DNA from 3 places in the Streptomyces sp. NPDC002032 genome. Region 3 is predicted to be linked to each of the others. Evidence: riboswitches for the same ligand, from Rfam matches in the RefSeq annotation. Region 3 holds a riboswitch; each other region holds the start of a gene.
What was found. A riboswitch is a leader RNA that binds a small molecule or an ion and turns the genes downstream of it on or off. The one in region 3 is predicted to bind cobalamin.
Positions count from the first base shown of each region.

Region 1: it holds a riboswitch for cobalamin, as region 3 does, so the genes downstream of both, cobN (cobaltochelatase subunit CobN) here and ACFYYT_RS13790 (ABC transporter substrate-binding protein) in region 3, are expected to answer to the same signal.
Region 2: it holds a riboswitch for cobalamin, as region 3 does, so the genes downstream of both, ACFYYT_RS06925 (energy-coupling factor ABC transporter permease) here and ACFYYT_RS13790 (ABC transporter substrate-binding protein) in region 3, are expected to answer to the same signal.

Region 1 is NZ_JBIASM010000026.1:40,949-46,125, reverse strand. Features, by position in the region: gene ACFYYT_RS34390 (hypothetical protein) at 1-37, shown strand, start outside; gene ACFYYT_RS34385 (precorrin-2 C(20)-methyltransferase) at 134-1,615, opposite strand; gene ACFYYT_RS34380 (precorrin-8X methylmutase) at 1,612-2,259, opposite strand; gene cobG (precorrin-3B synthase) at 2,264-3,544, opposite strand; cobalamin riboswitch at 3,978-4,133, shown strand; gene cobN (cobaltochelatase subunit CobN) at 4,167-5,177, shown strand, end outside.
Region 2 is NZ_JBIASM010000002.1:617,689-622,865, reverse strand. Features, by position in the region: gene ACFYYT_RS06945 (L-serine ammonia-lyase) at 1-1,264, shown strand, start outside; gene ACFYYT_RS06940 (SsgA family sporulation/cell division regulator) at 1,741-2,148, shown strand; gene ACFYYT_RS06935 (hypothetical protein) at 2,225-2,764, shown strand; gene ACFYYT_RS06930 (flavodoxin family protein) at 2,825-3,559, opposite strand; cobalamin riboswitch at 3,835-4,028, shown strand; gene ACFYYT_RS06925 (energy-coupling factor ABC transporter permease) at 4,056-4,769, shown strand; gene ACFYYT_RS06920 (energy-coupling factor ABC transporter substrate-binding protein) at 4,775-5,143, shown strand; gene cbiQ (cobalt ECF transporter T component CbiQ) at 5,147-5,177, shown strand, end outside.
Region 3 is NZ_JBIASM010000004.1:473,906-479,082, reverse strand. Features, by position in the region: gene ACFYYT_RS13805 (MarR family transcriptional regulator) at 1-84, shown strand, start outside; gene ACFYYT_RS13800 (ABC transporter ATP-binding protein) at 538-1,332, opposite strand; gene ACFYYT_RS13795 (iron ABC transporter permease) at 1,329-2,372, opposite strand; gene ACFYYT_RS13790 (ABC transporter substrate-binding protein) at 2,369-3,358, opposite strand; cobalamin riboswitch at 3,394-3,531, opposite strand; tRNA gene ACFYYT_RS13785 (tRNA-Trp) at 3,752-3,825, opposite strand; gene ACFYYT_RS13780 (GMC oxidoreductase) at 4,062-5,177, shown strand, end outside.

The sequences.
Region 1 (5,177 bases), on a different contig from region 3:
GGGCTGCGCCGACGTCCTGACGGGCTGCGCGGGCTGACGCCCCGCGGCCCTGGGCGGGCCGGGGACGTCAGCTGCCGGTCACCGGCGGCGGGCTGCCGGTCACGGGCGGCGGCTGCCCGTCACGGGCGGCGGCTCAGGGGTAGCGGCGCGGGGTCCACGTCACCCTCGACCCGTCGGGGCGCTCGGTGACCCGGGTCTGCGAGGAGCCGACCAGCAGGATCGTGCGCATGTCGACCTCTTCGGGCTCCAGCGCGTCCAGGGTGACGATCCGCACCGACTGACGGGGGCCGCCCACGTCCCGGGCGACGACCACGGGGGTCTGCGGCGAACGCAGCGTGAGCAGCAGCTCCTTGGCCTGCGCCACCTGCCAGGTCCGGCTGCGCGAGCCCGGGTTGTAGAGGGCGAGCACCAGGTCGGCGGCGGCCGCCGCCCGCAGCCGCTCCGCGATGACCTCCCACGGCTTGAGCCGGTCGGACAGCGAGATGGTGGCGTAGTCGTGGCCCAGCGGGGCCCCGGCGGCGGCGGCCGCCGCGTTGGCCGCCGTCACCCCCGGCAGGACCCGTACGGGCACGTCCGCGTACTCCGGCTGCCCGGCGACCTCCAGAACCGCGGTGGCCATGGCGAAGACCCCGGGGTCACCGCCGGAGACCACGGCCACCCGCTTGCCGCGCCGGGCGAGGTCGAGGGCGAACTCGGCCCGCTCGGACTCCACCTTGTTGTCGGAGCCGTGCCGCACCTGCCCGGGCCGCACGGGCACCCGGTCCAGGTACGTGGTGTACCCGACCAGCACCTCCGCGTCGGCCAGCGCCCGCCGGGTCTCGGCGGTCAGCCACAGCGGCCCGGCGGGCCCGGTGCCGACGACCGCGACCTCCCCGGGGCCGGAGGGCACGCTGCCCGGGTTGCCGATCCGGCTGGGCACCACCGCGACGGCGAAGTACGGCACGCTGTCCGGGTCGGTGTCCGCGAGGACGCCGGTGCGCTCGCCCTCCATCGTGGCGCGCTCCACGTAACGGGCCTCGGGCAGCCGGCCGCTGGCCTCCATCGCGCGCCGTACGGCGGGGAAGGTGCGGCCGAGCTTCATGACGACGGCCGAGTCGGTGGCGGCGAGCCGGGCGGTGAGCTCCTCCTCGGAGAGGGTGCCGGGCAGGATCGTCAGCACCTCCTCGCCCTCGACGAGCGGGGTGCCGAGCCGGGCGGCGGCGGCGCTCACCGAGGTGACGCCGGGGATGACCTCGGTCGGGTACCGGTCCGCGAGCCGCTTGTGCATGTGCATGTACGAGCTGTAGAAGAGCGGATCGCCCTCCGCGAGCACGGCCACGGTGCGCCCGGCGTCCAGGTGGGCGGCGAGGCGGGCGGCGGCGGCCTCGTAGAACTCGTCCATCGCCCCCTGGTAGCCGCCGGGATGGTCGGTGGTCTCGGTGGTGACCGGGTAGACCAGCGGTTCCTCGATGTGGTCGGAGCGCAGGTGCTTGGCGGCGATCGAGCGGGCGATGGAACGGCCGTGCCGGGCGCTGTGGTAGGCGACCACATCTGCTCCGGCGATGGCCTCGACGGCCCGCAGGGTCATCAGGGAGGGGTCGCCGGGCCCGAGCCCGACGCCGTACAGCTTGCTCATTCTTCCTCGCTCGCGATCGCGTTGACGGCGGCGGCCGCGATGGCGCTGCCACCGCGCCGGCCGCGCACGATCAGGTGGTCCAGGCCCGAGGGGTGCGCGGCGAGCGCGTCCTTGGACTCGGCGGCGCCGATGAAACCGACGGGCACGCCGATCACGGCGGCCGGGCGGGGGGCGCCCTCCTCGATCATCTCCAGCAGCCGGAACAGCGCGGTGGGCGCGTTGCCGACGGCGATCACGGCCCCCTCCAGCAGGCCCCGGTCGCGCCAGACTTCGAGGGCGGCGGCGCTGCGCGTGGTGCCCATCTTCGCGGCGAGTTCCGGCACGGCCGGGTCGGAGAGCGTGCAGATCACCTCGTTGGCCGCGGGCAGCCGCTTGCGGGTGACCCCGCTGGCGACCATCTGCACGTCACACAGGACCGGCGCCCCCGCGGCGAGTGCGGCTCGCGCCCGCAGCACGACGTCCGGGGTGTAACCGAGGTCCCCGGGCAGGTCGGTCATCCCGCAGGCGTGAATCATGCGCACCGCGACCTGGGCGACGGAGGCGGGCAGCCCGGAGAGGTCCGCCTCGGCGCGGATCGTGGCAAAGGACTGCCGGTAGATCGCGGCGCCGTCCTTCTCGTACTCGAACACGGTGTACTCGCTCATTTCTTCACTGGATGGTGCTGCGGGCGGCCGTGAGGACCTCCGCCAGATCTGGGTGCCGGGCCGTTGCGGTGGGGCGCCCGGGCGCGGAGACCTCGTACCCCTGCGGGGTGGCGACGAGGTCCACCCAGGCGGCGGCGCGCGGGTGTCCGCAGCGGCGCTCGCATCCGGACCAGTGCACGGGCAGCGGTCCGGGCGTACGGCGTACCAGGGCCCGTGCGTCGGCGCGTACGTCGGCCCGCGACTTGGCACAACCGGGCGTTCCCGTACAGGCGGTGACGGACCGCCAGGGATCCGCCGGGTCGGTGACGAGCCCGGCGTCGGCGAGAACCCCCAGCGCCCGGGCGGCCGCCTGCCCGGTCAGCCCGGGGACGACGACCCCGCGCCAGGGCGTCAGCCGCAGCCGGCCGCTCAGCCCGGCCAGGGTCCGCCACTGCGCGCTGTCGAGGCGTCCGAGCGGCGCGAGCACGGACAGCGCGGCGCGCCCGTCCGCGCCGGTTACGCGTCCGGGTTCGGGGCCGTCCCCGGGCGGGGGCACGGGCGCGCCCTCGATCCGGCCGACGATGCCGCGGGCCGCCAGGCAGTCCTGCAACCCGGCCGGATCCAGGGCGTGTTCGGGGGGCAGTTCGCTCACCCGCCAGGCCCGGGTGCCGGCGGCCCGGGCGGCGTCCAGGAAGTGGCGGGCGGCGAGGAGGGCGGCCCGGGGGGCGTCGTGCGCGGCGACGCGGACCCCCTGGCGCGCGCCGGCCGTCGACACCAGGGCCCCGCCGTCGGGGCGGGCGACCACGACGACGTCCCCGGCGAGGGCGGCCACGTCCCCGCGGCCGTCGTCGAGGGCGAACAGGAAGCGTCCCGAGAGCCCGGCCGCGGCCGGATCCGCGCACAGCAGCCCGTCCAGCTCCGCGACCCAGCCCGACACGTCCGGCCGGCCGGATCCGTCGAGGCCGGTCAGCGGGGAGACGACGATGTTGCGGACCCGCTCGTGGGAGGGGGCGGGGAGCAGCCCGGCCCGCTCCAGCACCGCGGCCAGCTCCCCGCCGCAGCCCGCGCCGAGTCCGCGCAGCTGCGCGTTGCCGCGGGAGGTGAGGTCGATGTGGCCGTCGCCGAGCCGGTCCGCGGCATCGGCCAGCAGCAGTGCGGCGGCGCCGTCGAGGAGCCCGCCGGGGATCCGCACGCGCGCCAGGTACCCGTCGTCCGCCGCGTGCAGGCGCAGGGCGCCGGGGCAGGCGTCACCGCGTTCCCGTATGACGGGTTCGTCCCGCGACACGGCGGAAGGGGGCTGGGGCATGGCCGCGAGCATACCCACGTTTGCCCACCCCCGGCCTGTGTCCGACGCCACCCTCCCCGGCCCCCGCCACCGGAGCGACGGCCGCCCCCGGACGCCCCCTCGCGCGGGGCGGACCCCGCCCCCACCGGCGTTTGCCGCCCGGCCCCGGGGGCAGAGTCCCGACGCCCCCCGACCCGGACCACCCCCGCCCGGACGCCCACCACCCGGCCACTCAGCTCCGAACCACCACCGACGGGTCCCACCCCGCGTACGCCCCACCACCGGCCCGAACCACCGCAGCCCCGAACCACCACCGGCCCGGACCGCCCCGCCCCGCCCCCCGCCCCGCTCCCGGCCAGGGACACCGCACCAGAGCGCCCCCCGTCCGAACCACCAACGGCCCGGACCAGCACCGTCTCCGGCCACCCCCACTCCCGGCCAGGGACGACGCCGCCTAGGATGACCTTCCGACGGGCCACTCGGCCCGTCATCGCCGAGGACGGCGACATGGGAGGAAGCCCGGTGCGATTCCGGCGCGGTCCCGCCACTGTGAACCCCGCGGAGCGATCGGCGGGGTGAGTCAGGAACTCCCGTCGTCCTCACTGCCCGGGGCGCGGAAACCCCGAGGAAGGCCTGCCGCCGCATGATCCTGCTGCTGTCGACGTCCGACACCGATCTGCTCAGCGCTCGCGCCGCGAACACGGCGGACGGCCCCGTCCCGTACCGGTTCGCGAACCCCTCCCGCCTCCCCCTCGACGACCTCCCCGGTCTCCTCGACGGCGTCGACCTGGTCGTCGTACGCCTCCTCGGCGGCCTCCGCGCCTGGCAGGAGGGCCTCGACCTGCTGCTGGCCGCCGGCCAGACCCGCCCGGTCGTCGTCCTGACCGGCGAACAGGCCCCGGACGCCCAGCTGATGGAGGCCTCCACCGTCCCCATCGGCATCGCCGCCGAGGCGCACGGCTACCTCGCGCACGGCGGCCCCGCCAACCTCGGCCAGCTGGCCCGCTTCCTCTCGGACACCGTGCTGCTCACCGGCCACGGCTTCGAGCCCCCGGCCGCCTCCGCCACCTGGGGCCACCTGGACCGCCCGGCCTCCGCGGCGGACGGCGACGGCCCGCGCGTCGCGCTGCTCTACTACCGCGCGCACCAGATGAGCGGCAACACCGCCTTCGTGCACGCCCTCTGCGACGCCGTCGAGGCCAAGGGCGGCAGGCCCCTCCCCCTCTACGTCTCCTCCCTGCGCACGCCGGAGCCGGAACTGCTGGCCGAGCTGGCGGGGGTCGACGCGGTCGTCACCACCGTCCTGGCCGCCGGCGGCACCCGCCCGGCCACCGCCTCCGCCGGCGGGGACGACGAGTCCTGGGACGCGGGCGCCCTCGCCTCGCTCGGCGTGCCGATCCTCCAGGCGCTGTGCCTGACCGGCTCGCGCGAGACCTGGGAGGAGAACGACGAGGGACTCTCCCCCCTCGACGCCGCCACCCAGGTCGCGGTCCCGGAGTTCGACGGCCGCCTGATCACGGTGCCGTTCTCCTTCAAGGAGATCGACGAGGACGGCCTGCCCGCCTACGTCGCCGACCCCGAGCGGGCCGCCCGCGTCGCCGGCATCGCGGTGCGCCACGCCCGGCTGCGCCACATCGACCGCCGCGACAAGAAG
Region 2 (5,177 bases), on a different contig from region 3:
CGCCCAGACCGCGTCCGTGCGCGCCGAGCTCTTCGGCTCGCTCGGCGCGACCGGCCACGGCCACGGCACCCCCAAGGCCGTCCTGCTCGGCCTGGAGGGGCACTCCCCCCGCACGGTGAACGTGGAGACCGCCGACGCCGAGGTGGAGCGCATCCGCCGGAGCGGCCGCCTGCGCCTGCTGGGCGCGGAGATAGGCGAGGTCCACGAGATCGCCTTCGACGAGCCGAACCAGCTGATCCTGCACCGCCGCCGCTCGCTGCCGTACCACGCGAACGGCATGACGCTCTTCGCCTACGACGAGTCCGGCACCCCGCTGCTGGAGAAGACCTACTACTCGGTCGGCGGCGGCTTCGTCGTGGACGAGGACGCGGTCGGCGAGGACCGGATCAAGCTCGACGACACCGTGCTGAAGTACCCCTTCCGCTCGGGCGACGAGATGCTGCGCCTCGCCAATGAGACCGGCCTGTCGATCTCCTCCCTGATGCTGGAGAACGAGAAGGCCTGGCGCACCGAGGAGGAGATCCGCGAGGGCCTCCTGGAGATCTGGCGGGTCATGCAGGCCTGCGTCTCGCGGGGCATGTCCCGCGAGGGCATCCTCCCCGGCGGGCTGCGGGTCAAGCGCCGGGCCGCGGGGACCGCCCGCCAGCTGCGCGCCGAGGGCGACCCGCAGGCGCACGCCATGGAGTGGGCGACGCTGTACGCGATGGCCGTGAACGAGGAGAACGCGGCGGGCGGCCGGGTCGTCACCGCGCCCACCAACGGCGCCGCGGGCATCATCCCGGCGGTCCTGCACTACTACATGAACTTCGTGCCGGGCGCGGACGAGGACGGTGTGGTCCGCTTCCTCCTCTCGGCGGGCGCGATCGGCATGCTCTTCAAGGAGAACGCCTCGATCTCGGGCGCCGAGGTCGGCTGCCAGGGCGAGGTCGGCTCGGCCTGCTCGATGGCGGCAGGCGCCCTCGCCGAGGTGCTGGGCGGCACCCCCGAGCAGGTGGAGAACGCGGCCGAGATCGGCATGGAGCACAACCTCGGCCTGACCTGCGACCCGGTCGGCGGCCTCGTCCAGATCCCCTGCATCGAGCGCAACGGCATGGCCGCGGTGAAGGCCGTCACGGCCGCCAAGATGGCGATGCGCGGCGACGGCAGCCACAAGGTCTCCCTCGACAAGGTCATCAAGACCATGAAGGAGACCGGCGCCGACATGAAGGTCAAGTACAAGGAGACCGCGCGCGGCGGTCTCGCGGTCAACGTCATCGAGTGCTGACCCCCGCTCCGGCCGCTTTGCTCCCGAGTGGGCGAACTCCTCACCGGTTCGATGTTTGAACCGAGTTGATCACGCTTGCGAGGGAACAAGGCGGTCTGGGCACTCGCCGAGATCCTGGGCAGCGGAGCCGGCGGCAGCAACCTCGGCAACTCCTCCATCGCGCGGCCTGCCGCCGCAGGCCCCCCCGAGCCCGCTCTCCCCCCGAGGGCGGGCTCGTCCGCGTCCCGGCTACGATCGGGCACGCGGACGCACCGCATCCGGCGCCAAGTGCGGCTTTACCGTGGACCGTTGAGGGGTGCGAGCCGCCCGTCGCGGCTGCGGGCCGGGCTCGCCGGGACCGCGCGAGGGTCCCGGAATCGGGCCGAGCGGCCCGCCCGGCTCGGGACCTTCGGCCCCGGGGAGTGCCGGATGCGTCGGCTAGCGTGCCCGAAGGGGGGCACGTGAAGGCCCACCGCGCGAAGAGAGGCAGAGCCACCATGGCCACCACCGAACACCGCGTCCTGCCGTTGCGGCTGGAGGCCGCACCGCTGTCCGTCCCCCTGACCGGCGCCTTCGTCTACCGCACGGACCGGCCGTACGAGCTGGCCGTCGACTTCCGCGGCGCCGGGACGCACCTCGCCCGCTGGGTCTTCTCGCGGGAGCTGCTCCTGGACGGGCAGACCTGCGGCACGGGCGAGGGCGACATACAGGTGTGGCCGCTGCGCCGGGGCACCGAACCGCGCGTGTTCCTCGCCTTCAGCAACGGCGCGCAGAGCTGTGTGGTCTCCGCCCGCGCCAAGGACGTGCGGGAGCTGTGCCGGCGGATGACCGAGCTGGTCCCGCGCGGGCAGGAGCGCCGCCACTACGACCTGGACGCGGAGCTGAGCGCGCTGCTGGCGCACTGAGGGAACCGCCCGGCCCCCCGCGGTGTCCTTCCCGGTGACAGGCCAGTCCCCGTCTCACGAGAATCGGGGGGACGTCATGCGTCACCCGTACCGCACGCGCCGCCGCCGGACCGTGGCCCTGGCCACGGGCGTCCTGCTCACCGCCGGGCTCGCGCTCTGCGCGCCCGCCTCGGCCGCCGCCGCCTCCGGCCCGGCCGCCACCCCATCGGCCCGCTCCCAGACCCCGCTCGTCGTGAACGCCCGCTGGGGCGGTCACTGCACGTACGACCGGATCGTCATCGACCTCCAGGGCGCCGCCCCGCCGGTCACCGTCACTCCCGTCTCCCAGCTGGTCTACGACGGGTCCGGCAAGCCCGTCCCGCTGCCCGGGACGTACTTCCTGGAGATCCGCCTGCACCCCGCCGCCGGGCACGACGACGCGGGCCAGAACGTCTACCAGGGCCCCAAGCTCCAGAAGATCCAGCTCAGCAAGCTCAAGGGCCTCGCCCTGACGGGCGACTACGAGGGGTACGTGACCTTCGGCGCCGCCTTCGACACCCAGCCGGTCTTCACCACCAGCGTCCTGCACTCACCCGAGCGGTACGTGGTGGACGTCGCGCACCCCGCCACCTGCTGAACCGGGACGGCGGCCGCTCCGCGCCCCTGGCGGCCCGGAGCGGCCCGGAGCGGCCCCGCCCTAGCGGTGTTCGGGGTTGGGGAAGTCGAAACGGCAGCCCGCGTCCCACAGGGAGCGCTGGTTGCCGTGCGCGGGGAAGCCGCCGGCGCGCTTGAGGAGCGCGGCCAGGTGCATCAGGTTCCAGGACATGAAGGTCGTGTTGCGGTTGGTGAAGTCGTTCTCCGGACCGCCCGACCCCGGGTCCAGGTACGAGGGACCGGGCCCGGCCTCGCCGATCCAGCCCGCGTCGGCCTGCGGCGGGATCGCGTAGCCGAGGTGCTGGAGGCTGTAGAGGACGTTCATCGCGCAGTGCTTGACGCCGTCCTCGTTGCCGGTGATCAGCGCTCCGCCGACCCGTCCGTAGTAGGCGTACTGGCCCCGGTCGTTCAGCAGCGAGGAGCAGGCGTAGAGCCGCTCGATGACCTGCTTCATCACGGAGCTGTTGTCCCCGAGCCAGATCGGGCCGCAGAGCACGAGGATGTCGGCGTCCATGATCTGGCTGTAGAGGACCGGCCACTGGTCGCTCTCCCAGCCGTGTTCGGTCATGTCGGGCCAGACGCCGGTGGCGATGTCGTGGTCGACGGCCCGGATCAGTGAGGTCCGGGCTCCGGCCGCCTCCATGACGGCGCGGCTCCTGGCGATCAGGCCCTCGGTGTTGCTGGTCTCGGGCGAGCGTTTGAGGGTGCAGTTGACGTAGACGGCGGAGAGGTCCGGGTAGGCGAAGGACCCGGCGGGCGCGGAGGAGTCGGCTGGCACGCCTCCCAGCCTCGCCCGGGGTCGCGGGGGGCGCCAGCGGGGCGCGCCCGTCCGGGCCACGGCCCCGGAGGCAGAGCTCCTCGCGGCCGGGAGCGGAACGGTGTGGCCGGCTGGGACAGCCGGCCGTCGGGGGGCACAGGTGGGCGGAACTCCCTTTTCGGGCGGGATGGTTGGAGCGGATCGTGGCGCCGGAAACACAGCGGGTGACCATCAAGCGGAATGCGGCGGCCCGCCCGGCGGGGCCGGGGCGGGTTGTTACCGGTCCGTGCGGGCGACTAGGGTCAGCGGGCCTTGGTGTTCGGGAAACCGGTGCAAAACCGGTGCGGCCCTCGCCACTGTGATCGGGAAGTCCGGCTCCACTCCTGCGGGAAGCCACTGGGCCCGCGCGGGAGACCGCAGGGGCCCGGGAAGGCGGAGACAGGGCATCAACCCGTGAGCCAGGAGACCGGCCGGGGCGCGTCGTCCATCCACGAGGTGCTGGAGAGGTCTCCCAACCATGCATATAGCCGAGGGGTTCCTGCCCCCCTTGCACGCGGCCGCCTGGGGCGTCGCGTCCGCCCCGTTCGTCGTCCACGGTGTCCGCGCCCTCACCCGCGAGGTGAAGGCCAACCCGGAGAGCACCCTGCTGCTCGGCGCGTCCGGCGCGTTCACCTTCGTGCTGTCCGCGCTCAAGATTCCCTCGGTGACGGGCAGTTGCTCGCACCCGACCGGGACCGGACTCGGGGCCATCCTGTTCCGGCCGCCGATCATGGCGGTGCTGGGCACGATCACCCTGCTCTTCCAGGCCCTGCTGCTCGCGCACGGCGGGCTCACCACGCTCGGCGCGAACGTGTTCTCGATGGCCATCGCCGGCCCCTGGGCCGGCTACGCCGCGTACCGGCTGCTGCGCAAGTGCGGCGCGCCGCTGATGGTGACCGTCTTCGCCGGGGCGTTCGTCGCCGACCTCGTCACCTACTGCGTGACCTCCGTCCAGCTGGCGCTCGCCTTCCCCGACCCGGCCAGTGGGTTCCCGGGCGCGCTGGAGAAGTTCGCGGGCATCTTCGCCCTGACCCAGATCCCGCTCGCGGTGAGCGAGGGGCTGCTGACCGTCCTCGTGATGCGGCTGCTGATGCAGTCCAGCAAGTCCGACCTGGTCCGGCTCGGGGTCGCCAAGCTGACCGGCACCGGCGCGGCGCAGCAGGCCGCGACGCGGCAGGGGGCGGCGCTCTGATGGCGATGACCCGGAACGCGAAGATCAACACCCTGCTGCTGCTCGTGGTGGCGGCGCTGGCCGTGCTCCCGCTCGCGCTGGGGCTCGGCGACGGCAAGAAGGAGCCCTTCGCGGGCGCGGACGCGCAGGCGGAGTCGGCCATCACGGAACTGAAGCCGGACTACGAGCCCTGGTTCTCCCCGCTCTACGAACCCCCCTCGGGGGAGGTCGAGTCGGCGCTGTTCGCCCTCCAGGCGGCGCTCGGCGCGGGCGTGCTCGCGTACTACTTCGGGGTCCGCAAGGGCCGCCGTCAGGGCCTGGCCCAGGCGGCCGCTTCGGCCCCCTCGGCGGATTCGGCCCCCGCGCCGGTCGTGGCCCCCGCGCCGGAGGCCTAGCCGGTGCTGCCGATCGACGTGGCGGCCCACGGCA
Region 3 (5,177 bases):
CGGGCCGACGCGGCGTTCTTCGACGCGGTCCCCCTCGACCAGGCACTCCCCCTGCTCCGCCGCCTGGCCCGGCCGGACCACTGACCCACCGCCGCGCGGGACGGCACACCCAGGGCGCCGCAGCCGGCCCTTGACGGCCTGCGCCACCGCCAGGCACCGGTCCCGACCGGCCCGCCCGACGATCCGCAGCCCGTCGGCCGGGCCGGTCGGGACCGCCGGCGCGGGCACGCCGACGACGCTGGTCACCGCACGCAGGCGCATGGCCGGGGCGACCCGGTCCCGGGGCTCCGGCCCCGGTTCGACCGGCGGTCCGGTGAAAGCGGGACCGAGCACCGGCGGGTGCCCGTCGAGGAATTCGGCCCGGGAGCGGCGGCTGTCCAGCCACGCCCCCCTCAGCTTCACGAGCTCCCCGAGCGCCGGGCTAAATCGGTGGCGGTGGTCCGGCCGTACACCTCGCCGACGAGCTTCTCGTTCGCCAGTCGTAGGTCCGTTGCCGGGGCTGAGCGGTGGCGTGCCCGTGGCGCCGGGAGCGCGGGCTCAGGGCAGGTAGACGATGCTGGGGGCGCCCGTGGTCGGGTGGACGCCGATACGCGTGCGGACTCCGTAGACCGCGGCCAGCATCTCCTCCGTCAGCACCTCGCCCGGCGGGCCCGACGCCGCGACGCGGCCGGCCTCCAGCACGTACAGCCGGTCGCAGAACGACGCCGCGAGGTTGAGGTCGTGCAGGACCAGCAGGGCGGTCGCGGGGAGCCCGCGCACCAGCCCCAGGACCTCCAGCTGGAAGCGGATGTCGAGGTGGTTCGTGGGCTCGTCCAGGGCGAGCAGGCCCGGTTCCTGGGCGAGGGCGCGGGCGACGAGCGCGCGCTGGCGTTCGCCGCCGGAGAGCTCGTCGAAACGGCGGTCGGCGAAGGCGGCCGCGCCGACGGTCTCCAGGGCCGCGCCGACGCACAGGGCGTCCTGCGGACCGTCCTGCTCCCAGAACCTCTTGTGCGGGCTGCGGCCCATGGCGACCACCTCACGGACCGTCAGTCCGAGGGTGCCGCCCGCCTCCTGTGGGACCGCCGCCACCCGCCGGGCGCGTTCCTTGACGCCGAGCGAGGCCGCGTCGGCCCCGTCGAGCAGAACCCGGCCGCCGGAGGGCCGCAGGGTGCCGTAGACGCAGCGCAGCAGCGTGGTCTTGCCGCTGCCGTTCGGGCCGACCACCCCCACCGTCTCGCCGGGCCGGGCGGTGAGGTCGACGCCGTGCAGCAGGGTCTGCCCGTCGACCTCGTAACGCACGGCCTCCACGGCGAGTTCCACCGGCTTCCCCGGCGTTGGCGGACGCCCCGTCATGCGGAAACCCCCTCGCTCCGGCCGGACCTGCGCAGCATCCACAGGAAGAACGGCCCGCCCACCAGCGCGGTGACCACGCCGACGGGTATCTCCTCGGGCGCCGCCGCCGTCCGGGCGACCAGGTCGGCCAGGGTCAGGAACACGGCCCCGCCCAGCGCGGCGACGGGCAGCAGTGCCCGGTGGCCGGCGCCGACCACCATCCGGGCGGCGTGCGGAACCATCAGCCCGACGAAGCCGATCGCTCCGCTGTAGGCCACCAGCACCCCGATGACCAGGGAGGTGAGGACGAAGACGGCGGCCCGGAACCGGCCCGTGTCCAGCCCGAGGGTGTGCGCGCCCTCCTCGCCCGCGAGCAGCAGGTCGAGCGGCCGGGCCAGGGCGACGAGCAGGACGGTGCCGACGAGCAGCGCGGCGGCGGGCAGCGCGAGTTCGTCCCAGCGGGCGCCGCCGAGGCCGCCCAGGGTCCAGAAGAGCACGGAGCGGATCTGGTCGGGGCGCGCGGACAGCACGAGCACCAGGCTGGTCAGCGCGGACAGGACGTACTGCACGGCGACTCCGGCCAGGATCAGCCGGCCGGTGGTCATCGTGCCCCCGCGCCGGGCCATCGCGTAGACGGCGACGAGCGCGGCCAGGGAGCCGGCGAACGCGGCGAGCGGCACCCCGGCTCCGGCCGCGAACCCGGCGGCGCCCGCGCCCGCGGCCGTACCGAAGACGAGGACGAGCACGGCGCCGGCCGAGGCACCCGAGGAGGCACCGAGCAGGAAGGGGTCGGCGAGCTGGTTGCGGACCAGGGCCTGGAGCACGGCGCCCGCGACGGCGAGTCCGGCGCCGACGACCGTGCCGAGGAGCACCCGCGGCATGCGGACGTCCCACACGATGGAGGCGAAGGCCCCGCCGCGCGCCCCGGGCCCGGCGAGCACGAGGCCGAGGACCTTCCCGGGGCCGATCCGTACGGGGCCCAGCGCGAGCCCCGCCACCGACGACGCGGCGAGGAGGACGGCGAGCAGGACGAGGACGGTGGCGGTCCGGCGCCGCTTCACGCGGCGTCGGGGTGCAGTTGGCGGCCCAGGGACTCGACGGCGTCGGCGACGCGGACGCCGAGGACGGCCGAGGACAACGGCAGCACGACGAACCGCTGGTCGCGGATGGCGGGAACCTGCGCCAGCGCCGGGTCGTTCAACAGGCGCTGCTTCTTGGACTCGACGGTGGTACCGCCGTAGTCGTAGATGAGGACGACCTCGGGCGCGCGCTCGATGACCTTCTCCCACGACACGTCGCCGAAGGTGTCCTTGAGGTCGGCGAAGACGTTCGTCCCCCCGGCGAGGGAGACGATCTCATTGCCTATGCCCTCGCCTCCCGAGGTGAAGGCCGAGCCCTCGCCGGAGTCGTAGACGAAGACGGACGGCTTGGGCGCGTCCTTCACCCGTGCTGTGACGGCGTCGACGCGGCGCTGCTCGTCCGCGATGAGCGCCGCGCCGCGTTCGGGCACTCCGAAGGTCCGGGCCACCTCGGTGATCTCGGTCTTCAGCTGCGCGAGGCCGACCGGGCCCCGCGTGCAGTACTCCACGCTCAGACGGGAGTTGATGCCGGACTTCGCCAGGGCTTCGCGGTCACGGCCCTGCGCCTTGTCGAAGGCACTGGCGTAACCGCCGTACACGAAGTCGGGGCCGGCGCCGAGGAGGACCTCCTTGGAGGGGTACTCCTTGGCCAGCACCTTGATCTTGTCGTAGGCCGGCCGGTAGGCGGGCAGTACGGAGTCGTCGAGGTAGGCCGTGCCCGCGATCCGGTCCTGGAGTCCGAGGGCGAGCATGATCTCGGTGGCGTGCTGGTTCATGGTGACGGCCCGCTTCGGCGGCGCCTGGAAGGTGCTGGTGACACCGCAGTTGGTGACGGTGTACGGGTACCCGGGCGCGGGCCGGGCGTCGGCGGCGGGCCGGTCCGCCCCGGCCGGTGCGCTGCAGGCGGCGAGCGGGGTCAGGAGCGCGAGGGCGGCGAAGGAGCGCAGGGCTGCGCGGGAACGCGACATGGGAAGGCCTCTCCGGGGGATCCTCGTCCCCGGTCGAAGTGAAGAGGCGGCGCGTCAGTGTCTGACTCCCGAGATCCCACGGTCGGGATCCCGGTCACAGTGGCGGGACCGCACCGGATTCGCACCGGTTTCCTGTCCTGCGCCGCCCGGACAACCCGGCCAAGTCTGCCAGATGCCGCCTTTCGCCCGGAACGGCGTCCGCCGCACAGACCGGATCCGGCCACGGGCGTGGGCACGGAGCCGGGCGCGGAGACGGGCGCGGAGCCGGGCGCGGACCGGGTGCGGAGACGGGCGCGGAGGCCGGCCCCCTGAGCGGGCTCCGGCCCCGGATACGCCGAAGGCCCGCGCCGGCTGCTTGCGCGCCGGTACGGGCCTTCGACTGTCCTGCGAGGGCAGGGGCGGCAGGAGTCGAACCTGCGACCTACGGTTTTGGAGACCGTTGCTCTGGCCAGCTGAGCTACACCCCTTCGGTGGGACCAACCATGGCACGGCACGGCGCGAAGATCCACCGAATTCGGGGGTCGGTCGGGGGGAAGTCGGGTCGACAGCCGGCGCCGGGAGCCACTTTCCGGGCGGGTTGCCCCTGGAGCCCCGGCGGTTCGGCAAGCGGAACGAGCCGGAAGTTACCTCGTCGTATGTAGTGACTTAGCAAGCACTCAACAGTAGAACTTGTTCTCACTCCGTCGAGAGTGAGGAAGGTCACATGAGTGACAAAAGCCTGCACAGCAAGGTCTCCAAGGGTGTTTCACGCCGTGGATTCATCGCTGGAACCAGTTCTATTCTGGGAGCCGTGGCCCTCGCGGTCAACACCACCCCCGCCCAGGCGAAAACCGCCGTCGGCACGGCCGCCGCGAACCCCCCGATCGACTCCGGGGCCCATGTCCCGGCCCTCGTGATCGGCACCGGCTACGGCGGCTCGGTCGCCGCGCTGCGGCTCGCCCAGGCCGGGGTCGACGTGCACATGATCGAGATGGGCATGGCCTGGGACACCCCCGGGAGCGACGGCAAGATCTTCGCCAACACCACCAAGCCCGACTACCGTTCGTACTGGCTGCGCACCAAGACCAAGGCCCCGCTCAGCAATTTCCTCGGCTTCCCCATCGACTCGGCCGTCCCCAAGTACACGGGCATCCTCGACGCCGAGGAGATGGGCGGGATCATCGTGTACCAGGGCCGCGGGGTCGGCGGCGGCTCGCTCGTCAACGGCGGCATGGCGGTGACGCCCAAGCGGCAGAACTTCGCGGCCATCCTGCCCTCGGTGAACGCCGACGAGATGTACAACACCTACTACCCCCGCGCCAACGCCGGTCTCGGGGTGGGACTGATCGACCCCGACTGGTTCGAGACGGTGGACTGCTACCAGTTCGCCCGGGTGGGCCGCAAGCACGCCCAGCGCTCGGGATTCCCCTTCGTCTTCGTCCCGGACGTGTACGACTGGGACTACATGAAGCAGGAGGTGGCCGGGACCGTCCCCAAGTCCGCGGTCGCCGGCGAGATCCTCTACGGCAACAACGCCGGCAAGAAGTCCCTGCAGAAGACCTACCTCGCCGCCGCGAAGGCGACCGGCAAGGTCGGCATCTCCCCGCTGCACCGGGTCACCACCGTCTCCCCCTCGGGCGGTGGCGGCTACACGGTCGCCATGGAGCAGCTCGACACCACCGGGGCGGTGGTCGCCACCAAGACCGTCACCGCCGACAAGGTGTTCTTCGCGGCGGGCAGCGTGGGCACCAGCAAGCTCCTCGTCAGGCTGAAGGCCACGGGCGCGCTGGCGAACCTGAACGACGAGATCGGCAAGGGCTGGGGCGACAACGGCAACGTC